DNA from 3 places in the Paenibacillus xylanilyticus genome. Region 1 is predicted to be linked to each of the others. Evidence: predicted binding sites of a transcription regulator. Region 1 holds the regulator's gene; each other region holds the start of a gene.

Region 1 (4,292 bases):
TATTAGAAAAAGTAAAGGAACGTGGTATAAGGTGACGTTGCACTGATTCGATGATTAACGCACTCAATAATGTATTTTCCATCGAAATAGCCCAGTCTTTTATATTTATGGTCAATCCTGCCGCATATGTCCAGAGAGCGTGAGGCGCCCACGCCCCGCCTTCTTGTTTTGCTCTCGAAAACTGTTTTTTGCCAGCCTATTGGCCTTGGCTACCGACTCGACACTTCTATTGACTTGAAGCATAGGCAAATTTCCTCATTCGGTAGTTTGTATCCCCCTTAACGGTCTTCGCCGCTTCTTTCTTGCTTTTCGGAATTGTCTACACCACTTCACAGCTTCCATAGGCCGCATCTTCACTATTAGAGTCAAAATCATAGGATGTACATTACCTTTCCCCATAAACGATATCAAAGGCATCTGCTGCCTTTTCAAACTTTTCCTCGTTGAATAAAACAAGCTTGGCCCATCTGATCTTAAGGGTAATTTCCTCTTTCACAGCAATACCAAGCAAGAATTCAAGGTCCGTCTGTTCCGTTTGATCCAATCGCTCACAAGACGGATTCGAAGATACTTCGTACACCAAATCAAGCTTTGCACGTTTTGCATCTCGGCAGCAACCGTCTTGAGTTGCACGTTTTCCCCATGACGTTGAACTCTTCTCCTCCTTTGATTTATTCCCTTCAACGGGAAGAGCACTCGCTTCCATCGTGACCGTATCCGGTATACCACCATATGTGAATGACTTCAGATAGAATTTTCCGTAAGGGAGCTTCAATTTCTCACCCTGCTTGTCTCAATGATAGTTCAGAATCTCCGCTCTAATCTCATTGCCCATCACCGGCACCATTCCTTAATCCATTCCCGGTCCCGATCATCCACTGTCATCGTGATGTCGTCTGCCTGGCCGGAATAGCCTTCATTGTTATTAAAGTTCATCAGGTAAGGAGCAAAGTCCTTATTTACGTCTTTGCCTTTAAACTGAAGCCACACCGCCGCATAACGCCCTTCTGTACCAGATTACTCATCGTCTACCCTCCAAGATGGCAGCGTTCTCGATGTCTGCGCTTCAATATATTATACATTCAATTTCACGCCTGCCGTGAAAATCACGGTGTGAATATGATTGAGATTGACATACATCGGGAGTGGGCATGGCATTACAACTGCCTGTCACCTTATAAGCAATTCCGTCCCAGGTCTATCCTTGAATAGTTCGATAAGTCGTTATCCTACCAGGCTCCTCCTCTGACTATCCCTTTCTATTTGGTGCAACATACTTTTCAGCTCGTTTATTCCCAGGGTCTGAGCCTTTACTTGGCTAGAATCTACGCCAGCAATATCATAGCTAGTCGAGAATACAATTTAAATATCAGAAGATCCTGCAAGCACTCCGCTTTCTCTCCCCATAATCCTATTGTAAGCCCTGTGACCTCGGTTTGTTGTTCAACGGTATAGCGATTTCTGGACCCGCTTCACCGAATATGGATGGCTCCCTTGCTATTCCGCCATCGGCGTATTGTTTCATTGGTGTGCTGCTAATCTTGGTTAAAAGATCTTGTGTTGTTAGCAGTTTTCCAATAGTCTGATAAGTCGCAACAATGTTAATTATCTTTTCTGATAGAATCAGATCCATCGTCGCGTTTACTTTTCAGTCAAGATAATGGTTTACGTCATACCACTGCAACTTACTTGATGAGTAAGAACGTACCAATGAAACAAATCTAAGAACCGGAAATATGTATACACATGCAATTGAAAAATTGAACCGTGATGCTGTTCAGACTTTTAATCAATTCAAACAAAATAAAAGGCTTGTCCCCAATCCGTTCCCAATGGAAGTAAAAAATGTAGTAAGTCATTTTTAAAAGCTTCTATAAAAAAAGAAAAAACCCTTACTGTACCAAGGGTTTCAAGAGTTTAATTTGAATGGAGAATAGGGGGCTCGAACCCCTGACCTCGTCGCTGCCAGCGACGCGCTCTCCCAGCTGAGCTAATTCCCCACATATATATACACTTGTCCGCTTCTGCGAAGTTTCACAGGCGACTTCTATATCATATAAAATGCAGCTTTAGCTGTCAATAACTTTTTTAGAACGCAAAGTGTTTGGAGAAGAACAACCTCTGTACAGACAAGAACACTCATAATTACAAGCCCAGACTGCTCTTCTCCCTTAATCCACTTCTTTAATCGTCGAGATCCTCTTTGGACAATAACGATTTCAGTTCTTTCATGAACATATTGATGTCTTTGAATTGGCGATACACGGAAGCGAACCGCACATAGGCCACTTCATCAACCGGGAACAACTGCTCCATCAACAGCTCGCCAATCTGGCGGCTTTCCACTTCAGCTTCTGCAGTGTTACGCAGTGACTTCTCTACCTCGGAAACCATCATCTCGAGCGTCTCTACAGAGACTGGACGTTTCTCACAAGCACGGATAAGGCCACGGAGAATTTTGTCGCGACTAAACTCTTCACGGCTGCCATCTTTCTTGATGACAATCAGCGGTGTCTCTTCAACCATTTCAAACGTTGTAAAACGGCGACTGCACTGCTCGCACTCACGACGACGGCGGATGGATTTTGATTCATTAGCAGGCCTAGAATCCAGCACTTTTGTACCCAGATAGGCGCAATAAGGACATTTCAACTTAGATCACTTCCCATGTTTTTCTTTTACCATAAATTCCCTGTCACTTCTAGTTATGAAAATTGCATTGAAGACACATAATACTTTTACCAACCGCGAGGAGGTGAACAGCAATGGCCCAAAACAGCAACGGTAACTCCAACAACTTGGTAGTAACTCGCGCTTCCGCAGCACTGGAGCAATTGAAATATGAAGTTGCTCAAGAACTCGGAATCAGCATCCCACAAGACGGATACCAAGGTAACATGACTTCTTACGAGAACGGTTCGATCGGTGGATACATCACGAAACGTCTGGTAACAATTGCAGAACAGCAATTGGCAGGTCAATACCAATAATATCTGCTTTGTAATACGTTTGACAGAGGAGCATGGAGCGGCCGGTGAATAACCGGCCTGCTCTGTGCTTCTACTATTAAATAAGACATACGATATCAAAATTCAAACCGATTGTACTCTAGACTACCGCGTAATCCAAGCAATCAGCCATTAGAACGTATTATAGATCTTTACATACTGATTATAATAATAAATGACTCGTTGTACATAGTGCCGGGTTTCTCCAAAAGGAATATCCTTGACTGTCTCGAACGAGCCGTCCCAGACACCATCTCTGATCCATCCACTTACTTTGCCTGGTCCGGCATTGTAAGCGGCAATCATGGCCGTCTCATTTCCGTCAAACTGTTCTGAGAGGTTACGCAGATACCATGTCCCAAGCTGAATGTTCCTGCCCGGTTCATGCTTCAGTTCTTCTAACGAGGTCCCGGGAATTTTGGCCTGCTCCATGATCCAGTTGGCCGTATCCGGCATCAGCTGCATCAACCCGATGGCACCTCTTCTGGATTCCTTGCTTGTCTTGAAATTGGTTTCCACCTTGATGATGGAAGCGATAAGGAAAGGGTCTACCTCATAGCTCTGAGACTGCGCACGAATCTCTTCCTTGTAATGAATCGGATAAAACCACGCCATCCAGTTTGTATTCAGGAACAGCACCAAAACAAATGATACAAACATCAACAGCAGTACCCGTTTCTTGCGCAATAACTTCATATCAGACCCTTATGATGCAAAAATGAAATAACCTGCTGCTCCGTCTCCGACCATAAGCCGCTGTTGTCAATGACCACGTCAGCACGCTGCTTCTTATGTTCAATATCCATCTGCGCGTTAATACGGGCGTCAGCCTGTTCCTCTGTCATGCCATCCCGGCTCATCAGCCGCTCCCGCTGCACGGATCTTGGAACGTAAACAACGACAACCTCATCAAATCCTTTTTCCAGACCGGATTCAAACAATAAAGGTATATCCGATACCACAAGCTTGTCCGGATAGGCCTCTTCATATGCAGCAGCACGTTCCCGCATCTCCTGGCGAATAGCCGGATGTGTTATTGCCTCGAGGGCTTTACGCTCATCGGGATTTTGAAACACAATGCTGCCCAGCTTTTTCCGGTCCAGTGTCCCGTCTTCATTTAATATGGCTTGTCCAAACCGCTGAACAGCGGCAGCCAAAACAGGATGCCCGGGCATCATGACCTCCCGGGCAATCACGTCTGCATCAATCAGCAGCGCTCCCTTACTGGCAAGAAGGGCGGAAACACTGCTCTTTCCCGTTGCGATCCCGCCGGTTAAGCCAATA
Region 2 (4,292 bases), 2.5 Mb from region 1:
CGCTCGCAGACCAGGTCCTTCATTTACAGATTCGGGAATATAACCGTACAGATTCACTTATGTTTCACCCGATCCCGCACTTCGGCCTGTTTCGCGGAATTGAAGCGTACCTTGTAGTCGCCGGTAAGATAACCGGTGACCCTGCGCAATCGCTGAAAGTGCACGTGGTCCTCGTGTGCCTCACACCCAGGACATACATCACCAATGACACCTTCATATCCGCATGCTGGACAGCGGTCTATCGGGTGATTAATGGAGAAATACCCAATATCCTGTGCGAGTGCATATTGAACAATACGCTGAAAGGCGCTGGTATTGGCCCGTACATTTCCATCCAGTTCAACATAGGAAATGGCCCCGGCATTGCATAGCGTATGGAAGGGAGCCTCCAGTTCAATTTTGCGGTAAGCTGGCAGGGTGTAATAGACCGGAATGTGAAATGAATTTGTGTAATATTCCCGGTCATTGACCCCGGCAATGAGTCCATATTGCTCGCGGTCAATCTTGGTGAACTTGCCGGATAACCCTTCGGCAGGCGTGGCAAAGAGCGTAACATTCAGGTTATGCAGTTTACTCATGCGGTCACAGAATTCACGCATGGTGCGGATAACATTCAACGCCTCACGGTGGATATGGGGGTCCTGTCCATGGTGCCGGCCATACAGTGCGGTCATGCATTCGGCAAGCCCAATAAAACCAATGGACAAGGTGCCATGCTTCAATAGTTCGGCTACCGGTTCATCTGGTGCGAGCTGCTCACCGCCTTCCCACACCCCTTCCCGCATCATGAAATCAGATGCTTTGGCAGGCTGTGCCGTTTGTATACGATAGCGGTGCAGCAGTCCGGAAGCAGCACGTTCCATGACCTTTTCCAGTGCTGCATAGAATCCCGTACGGTCGGCGACGGCCCGTGCACCCTGACAGATGCCATAACGAATGCCGAGCTTGACCAGATTGATGGTGTTGAACGAGAGGTTGCCTTTGCCGCTCTGCCGATTGCGTCCGAAGCGGTCTGCCAGCGTACGTGTACGGCACCCCATGGTGGCGATGATGGTATCCGGATCTTCAGGCCGATAATAAGGCAGGTTGAATGAGGCATCCACGTTGACAAAGTTCGGATACATGCGCCGGGAAGAGCAGATCACGGCTAGTCGGAACAAGTCGTAGTTGGGTTCCCCTTGAGCCTGGTTAATTCCCTGCTTGCACTGGAAGATATGCTGTGGAAACACGGGTGTTTCCCCGCCACCAAGGCCGCGGATGGTTGCCTCCAGCAGGGAACGGGATACAAGCCTGCCTTCGGCTGAGGTGCATAGTCCATAGTTCAGCGAAGTAAAAGGAATCTGTCCACCTGCCCGGCTGCTCATGGTATTCAGATTGTGAATCAATGATTCGGCAGCCTGTCCGGTCTCCAGTTCTGTTTCCTCACAGGCAAAAGCAAAAGCACGCGGGCAAGCTTCTCGTGCCACTGGACTATCCAGGTGCAGATGCTCGTCGTCAATCTGCGTGTGCTCTCCAAGCAAACGCTGTCCTTTGCGATAATGTTTGCGGAAGGAGCGCTGTACATAAGGAGCCAGGTCCCAGTCGATTTTGTTGGCGGATACTCCGCCGTACTGACTGTTTTGCTGTGATTGAAATATGATGGCGACGAGCGCCATTGCAGACATGATGGTCTGCGGGGTACGCACGGAGCCGTTACCCGTATTGAAGCCGGAGGCCAGCAGTCGATCAAACGGGATAAAGATGCAATTGGTTGTTCCAAGCGCATACTGATCCAGATCATGAACGTAGAGATCTCCATTCTCTACAGATGCAGCAAGCTCTGCCGGCAGCACATGACGAAGAGCATGCCACTTGGCCGTCTCCGAGCCGAGCCTGCTCATTTTGCCGCTGAACGAATCACCATTGAGGTTGGCGTTCTCCCTCAGTGTGTCTGCGTCTTCTGCGCCAATAATTCGTCTTCCCAGGTCGGATAATAGATCGGATGCCGGTGGAGTGGCATACTCAAGCAGGTTCATGTGAGATTCCTCCCAAATATTGATTTATAATATCGGTCATTTCATTTAAACACTATATGTAGACTTGCATTATCCATTTATAAACTATATGTGGATTTTTGGGTGTGATCATTCTCACACTGTAACCTTCTACAGGCAGGAACTGCTGCGGGTGGAGTGGATAAAGGTTTTCAAAGTGAACTGGGAAGAGTATAATTCCTATTTACGCTGTACTCGGGATAAGCTTGGATTTCATACACTATGATTCTCTTGGGCTTCTATGGTGGTAAACATATATGTACATGTTGTGACAGTTAACTTAAGAAATTTGACCCTCATATACAGGACAGATTCATTTTGAGATAGAGATGTAGAAATACAGCTAAGATTTGAGGGGTGGATCATGGGAACGGCAGGGATTACGAGAGGCTTTTATGAAAATGTACAGGAAGCAGCGTCCCACATCGTGGACGTGTTAAGCGGGGTATTGGAGGTCAATACGATCTTTGTTGCCACCAATGACGGGACGACCAATGTCATTTTGGAAGCTTTTAACCGAAACGAGGAACTGGTTATCAGTGGCAGTGAACTTCCATTTGATTCTTCCTACTGCAGTCTGGTGCTGCGAAATACAAAAGAAAACCTGATCATAACGGATACTGCAGCACATCCGCTGACTTGCTCAATGGATGTAACCAAGGCGCTCGGTAACCGTTTTTTTGTGGGCATACCCATCATGCGGCGTTCGGGTGAAACCTTTGGGACGATTTGTTTAATGGACAAGCCGGACTATGTCATTAGTGAGACAGATATGAAGACATTGAACGCCATGGCTGTATTCCTTGGATATGTCGTTGACTTGGAGAATACTCTGCTCATCCAGAAACAAAAGCTGAATGATACGGAGCAGCTGAAACAGCAGCTGCAGATGGAGAAGGAACGTGCAGAATCGGAAGCGATGACGAAGGCCCAGATGATTGCGCTAATGAGTCATGAGATTCGCAACCCGCTCAATGGCATTCTTGGTTTAACTGATCTGATGCGTACACCGGATATGCCCGAAGAGCATGTGGAATATGTGGACATGATCGAGACCAGTGGCAACATCCTCCTGTCTTTGCTGAATAATATAATGAACTTTAATATTAATGAAACAGGTAGAACGGTAGTTCATGATGATCCCTTTGACCTGGTTTCTACTATTGAGAGTACTGTGTATCTGCATGCCGGGCTGGCGATGGAGAAAGGAATCGAGCTGGGACTGAACCTTGAGATGAATGTCTCTCAGGTCTTCGTGGGAGATGAGGTCAAGATCGGTCAGCTGCTCGCAAATGTGCTGAAATATGCCATTGATTCCACGCGTACAGGTTCCGTGCTCGTTACGGCCGTCGTAGATGGTCAGAATGTGGATGAGGCTGGTACGTTGCTGCTTCACATCAAATATACGGGCCGGATGCTGGCATCGGACAAAAAGCTGCAGGCGTTTAATACACTGGACGGAAATGTCAGCATTCAGAAGCTTGTGGGCACCAACCTTGGTTTGGCCGTCAGCCAAAATCTCGCCATTCTCATGCATGGCCGTATCGAGGTGACCAGCCTGGCTGAGGAGGAGACGGAATTTCAGATCAGGCTGCCCTTGATGAAGCACTGGGAACTTCCGCAGCTTACAGGCATCCAAGAGCGATTGAAAGGTAAAACGGTACTGCTGGTCAAAGCTCCTGATATTCTGCAGGGAGTATCTTCCCTCATGCGCAGGTGGGAGATGGATGTAAACATGACATCAGACACGAACCAGGCAAAACACTGGTTGGAAGATGGACTTGAGCCTGAAATTGCCGTCATTGACATGGGGTTAGATCCAGACAAGGCCATGGATTTTATTCATGAATTAAAGGGAATGGCCAAACAACTGCCGATCATCATCCTGGTCCCTTACGGAATGCATATGGATCCTCAGGAGGCGGGGAACGTTAATGCTGTCTTAACCAAGCCGGTTAGACAGTTGGACTTGCTGAACGCACTGAGCGCGACATTGCACCGGGCATAAGAAAATATAAGCAGCGTACCTAATCAGGTACGCTTTTTTTGTATACGGAAAGAGCACGCCTCGAATCGGTTCTGTTTATTTATCCGTTTTCTTTTGTTAAATCCCTTTTCATCCACGCTGGTTACGTTACAATAGAAAAGTAAGAATCATACTCATTAATCTAGAGGAGGATGTGCATTCAATGGAATACCGCAGATTGGGTGGAAGCGGACTGAAAGTAAGCGAGATCAGCTTGGGCAGCTGGCTGACGT
Region 3 (4,292 bases), 170 kb from region 1:
CGTCGACAGATTGTAGATGTTGACGTCATTTTGCTGTCCCAGCCGATGTACCCGGCCAATTCGCTGCTCTACGCGCATGGGGTTCCAGGGCAGGTCGAAATTAATCATGTGATGGCAAAATTGAAGGTTAATGCCTTCACCACCGGCTTCGGTTGCTATCATGGCCTGGACACGGCCTCGGAACAGGTCCATCATCCAGTCCTTTTTCCCCCGGTTCATGCCGCCACGATACGGAACAGCCGTGAGTCCGTTGTTGCGAAAATAATTCAGCAGATACTCCTGCGTGGCCCGGTATTCGGTGAAAATGATGACTTTCTCATTCATGTTTCGAATCAGTTCCATCGTTTTCTCGGCCTTCGTATTTTCCTTAATGGCCTTGATATCGGCAACCAGATCCCAAATTTTGTCCCGGAGCGGGGAGTCAAGCGGGAGCTTCTTGGACAGATTGACCAGCGTAACAAATACTGCATCCCGGCTGCTGCACACTTCCCGCTGTAGCGTAACAAGTGAGAGCATGCTGCTCAGGTTTCCACCAGCCTCCTGATATTGATCTTTAACAAAAGAAGTTACCCCATCGTAAAGTGCCTGTTCTTCCGGAGATAGCTGCAAATTCACATTGGAAACATTCCGCTTGGTGAACTGGACTGGTCCTTCGCCACGGCGGTTCCGGATCATGACTTTGGACAATTCGTCCTTGAGCTGTTCCTGGTTTTTGGGGATTCGCTTATCCACGACAAAGTTGGCAGCAAAGTCACCTTGACGACCGAGCTGGCCCGGTTTCAACAAGTTTATTAGATTGAACAGCTCGCTCATGTCATTTTGTACTGGTGTAGCGGTCAGCAGCAGACAATATTTTTTTCGCAGTTTCAGCATGAATTGATAGTTGGTCGTTTTTTTATTTTTGAGTTTGTGGGCTTCGTCAATAATGATCATGTCATAGTCCGTACTCAGCAAGATGTCCTTATGCGGATCTCGCTTAGCCGTATCCATGGAAGCCACAACCACTTCATTTTGCCAGGAATAGGCCTTTTTCTGCGCAACGGCGGGAATGCCAAACTTTGAATTTAGCTCTCTTACCCATTGGAGTACAAGGGATGCAGGCACGAGTATGAGAACCTTGGATACGAGACCGCGGACCATATATTCTTTCAAAATCAGACCGGCTTCTATGGTTTTTCCCAGACCAACCTCATCAGCAAGAATGGCACGGCCTGACATTTCAAATAATACTTTGCGTGCAGTGTCCATCTGGTGCGGAAGCGGGGTCAGTCCCTGCAAATGCTTCAGACACTGTATTTCATCAAAATTGGGAATCAGATTGGTCTCTTCCGCTTGAATGCCGAGCTGAAAGAGTCTGTAATCTCCCCAAGGACCGCCTTTATCGAGCCGTGACTCCAGTTGGGTCAGCCAGCTGCGATCGATTTCGAGCGGAACGGGCAGTTCTGCTGCAGGTTGATTCATGTGAAGCGGATGTTTCCGGTTCATGGTGATGCCTCCCCTGCCATACATGATGACGTTTTATTCGTAGGTCATAGTATGGACGAATGAGAGGCAGTTCATAACCAACCTTCAAATAAGGTGCGAATCCGAGCTGTTATGTCCCAAAAAAATTCACAAATTTTGAATGAGAGAGTCTGATGGCGTATGAGCGAGCTAGTCCAAGTACAGGGCGAATAGAAAGGACAGCTGTGACTTAAGTCACATGGAAAATCAATATATGGTGTACTATACTGAATATAAATCACTATATGTGGTGTTTTGGCATAATTTAAACACATAATAGAAATGTAATGGGATTTTTGGGGAGGCTGTCAAACATAATGAATTCGAACAAATTGTCGCACAAGTTGGAAGGACTAAGTGAAAAAATATTTTTGGACCGTTATGCCTGGAAGGATGCCGATTCAAACCATGCCAAGGTAGGAGATGTTGTACTTGTTCTGACGAAAGATGACCCGAAGTTTCCGACAAAGGAAGTGGGGGAAATCATCGAACGGCAGGGTCAGACGGTGAAAGTGAAGACTCGCAGTGGAGAAACGATCCAGACGGAAGTGGAGAAGCTGACACTTAATATAGAAAAAACACCGGAGGAGATGTGGGACCGGCTTGCAAGAGCGATGGCATCTGTAGAATCCACTCCAGAAGAACAGCAAAAATGGCAATCCAAGTTCCGGGCTGTACTGGACGATTGGAAGCTGGTTCCGGGGGGCCGAATTGCTGCTGGTGCGGGTGCTAGCGATGAGCTGACCCTCTTTAACTGTTATGTTATACCTTCTCCACAGGACAGTCGGGGTGGCATCATGAAAACGTTGACTGAAATGACAGAGATTATGGCTCGCGGTGGCGGTGTTGGCATCAACTTGTCGTCACTCCGTCCACGTCGTGCAGTTGTTAAAGGGGTCAATGGATCTTCCAGCGGTTCGGTATCCTGGGGCGGCTTATTCAGTTATACCACTGGACTGATTGAACAGGGAGGCAGCCGCCGGGGAGCACTTATGCTGATGATGAACGACTGGCATCCGGATGTGATGGATTTTATTACGGTCAAACAAACGATGGGGCAGGTTACCAATGCCAATCTGTCCGTATGTGTGAGCAACGCATTTATGGAAGCCGTCAAACAGGACGGGGACTGGGAACTTGTTTTTCCGGATACGAGCGACCCCGAGTATGATAACGAGTGGAATGGGGATCTGCAGCAATGGAGGGAAGCCGGGCGCCGGGTTATCCATTACCGCACAGTAAAGGCCCGGGAAATATGGCGTACAATTATCGAATCAGCCTGGAAATCAGCAGAGCCGGGTGTTGTCTTTATGGAGTATTACAATCAGATGTCCAACAGCTGGTATTTTAATCCGATTATATGTACCAATCCATGCGGCGAACAAGGCCTGCCAGGATGGGGCGTCTGCAATCTATCGGCGATCAACTTATCCAAATTTTACGATGAAACCAGCCATGATGTAGCGTGGCAGGAGCTTGCGGAGACAACACGCATTTCAGCCAGATTTTTGGACAATGTGATTGATGCGACACCTTATCATTTTGAGGAAAATCAGAAGAATCAGCAGCGGGAGCGCCGGGTTGGTCTTGGCACGATGGGTCTCGCAGAGCTGATGATTAAACTACGCATCCGGTACGGCAGCCCGGAGTCGCTGGAATTTCTGGATAAACTGTATGGCTTTATCGCAAAAGAAGCATACCTCGCATCAGCAGAGATTGCGGCCGAGAAGGGAGCATTTCCTGCCTTTGAAGTGGAGCCGTATTTACAGAGCGGATTCATGAAAAATCTGGTCGGGACTTATCCGGAAGTGGGAGAGGCCATCCGCAAGCAAGGCGTTCGTAATGTAACGCTAATTACGCAGGCCCCAACAGGAAGTACCGGAACGATGGTGGGTACGTCGACAGGGATCGAACCTTACTTTGCTTTTAAATATTTCCGTCAAAGCCGCCTCGGTTACGATGAGCAGTTCGTCCCTATTGCCCAAGAGTGGCTGGATGAACACCCTGGAGAGGAACTTCCTGACTATTATGTAACGGCGATGGATCTGTCAGCAGAAAATCATATTCGGGTACAGGCAGCGATTCAACGATGGGTGGACAGCTCCATTTCGAAGACGGCCAACTGTCCGGCTGATTTTACGGTTGAAGATACAGCACAGTTGTATGAGCTTGCTTTTGATCTCGGTTGTAAGGGAGTCACGATCTACCGGGACGGCAGCCGCGATGTACAGGTCCTATCCACCACGAAGAAGGAAGAGGGGAAGAGCGAAGTAAGCGATCAAACAAGTGTGACAGAAACGGTAAAAGATACGGTAAAAGAAACAAGTGCTGCAAACGAAACGATAGCCTTTTCGTCCGCACCTCAAGAGACAGAAACCGAGACCGAGGGCAAAACAAGCGCGGCGGCTTCGTCTGCTGCCAAAGTACTGGATAAACAGTACAAGAGTCGTCCGCAGGTGCTGAGGGGAGCAACGTACAAAATAAATACTCCGTTTGGCATGGCTTATATTACGATTAACGACCTTGGGGGCATTCCGGCGGAGATCTTCCTGAACGTGGGTAAAGCAGGTTCGGATGTATTCGCCATGGCGGAAGCGCTGGGAAGAGTATGCTCCCTGTTCCTGCGATATGGTGATCACGGACATAAAGTGGAGCTTCTTATCAAACATCTCAAAGGCATCGGTGGTTCGGGAGCGATTGGCTTTGGTGTGAACCGGGTAGAGTCCATCGCAGACGCAGTAGCGAAGGCGCTCGAGAGTCATGTACAGAGCACCCCTCAAGAGAGTGTA

Evidence for each region. Region 1 encodes NrdR, which represses ribonucleotide reductase genes. Its sites were predicted from a motif close to AACACNATATATNGTGTT; they were not measured.
Region 2: the regulator NrdR is predicted to act here: its motif matches at 2,064-2,081, upstream of F4V51_RS27005 (anaerobic ribonucleoside triphosphate reductase).
Region 3: the regulator NrdR is predicted to act here: its motif matches at 1,741-1,758, upstream of F4V51_RS10310 (adenosylcobalamin-dependent ribonucleoside-diphosphate reductase).

What each region holds. Positions count from the first base shown of each region.
Region 1 is NZ_CP044310.1:2,092,756-2,097,047, reverse strand. It holds gene F4V51_RS09550 (hypothetical protein) at 386-775, opposite strand; gene F4V51_RS09545 (hypothetical protein) at 835-990, opposite strand; tRNA gene F4V51_RS09540 (tRNA-Ala) at 1,928-2,000, opposite strand; gene nrdR (transcriptional regulator NrdR) at 2,185-2,652, opposite strand; gene F4V51_RS09530 (alpha/beta-type small acid-soluble spore protein) at 2,766-2,990, shown strand; gene F4V51_RS09525 (lytic transglycosylase domain-containing protein) at 3,141-3,704, opposite strand; gene coaE (dephospho-CoA kinase) at 3,701-4,292, opposite strand, start outside.
Region 2 is NZ_CP044310.1:6,049,717-6,054,008, reverse strand. It holds gene nrdG (anaerobic ribonucleoside-triphosphate reductase activating protein) at 1-57, opposite strand, end outside; gene F4V51_RS27005 (anaerobic ribonucleoside triphosphate reductase) at 54-2,015, opposite strand; gene F4V51_RS27000 (GAF domain-containing sensor histidine kinase) at 2,398-4,041, shown strand; gene F4V51_RS26995 (aldo/keto reductase family protein) at 4,223-4,292, shown strand, end outside.
Region 3 is NZ_CP044310.1:2,263,678-2,267,969, forward strand. It holds gene F4V51_RS10305 (DEAD/DEAH box helicase) at 1-1,485, opposite strand, end outside; gene F4V51_RS10310 (adenosylcobalamin-dependent ribonucleoside-diphosphate reductase) at 1,821-4,292, shown strand, end outside.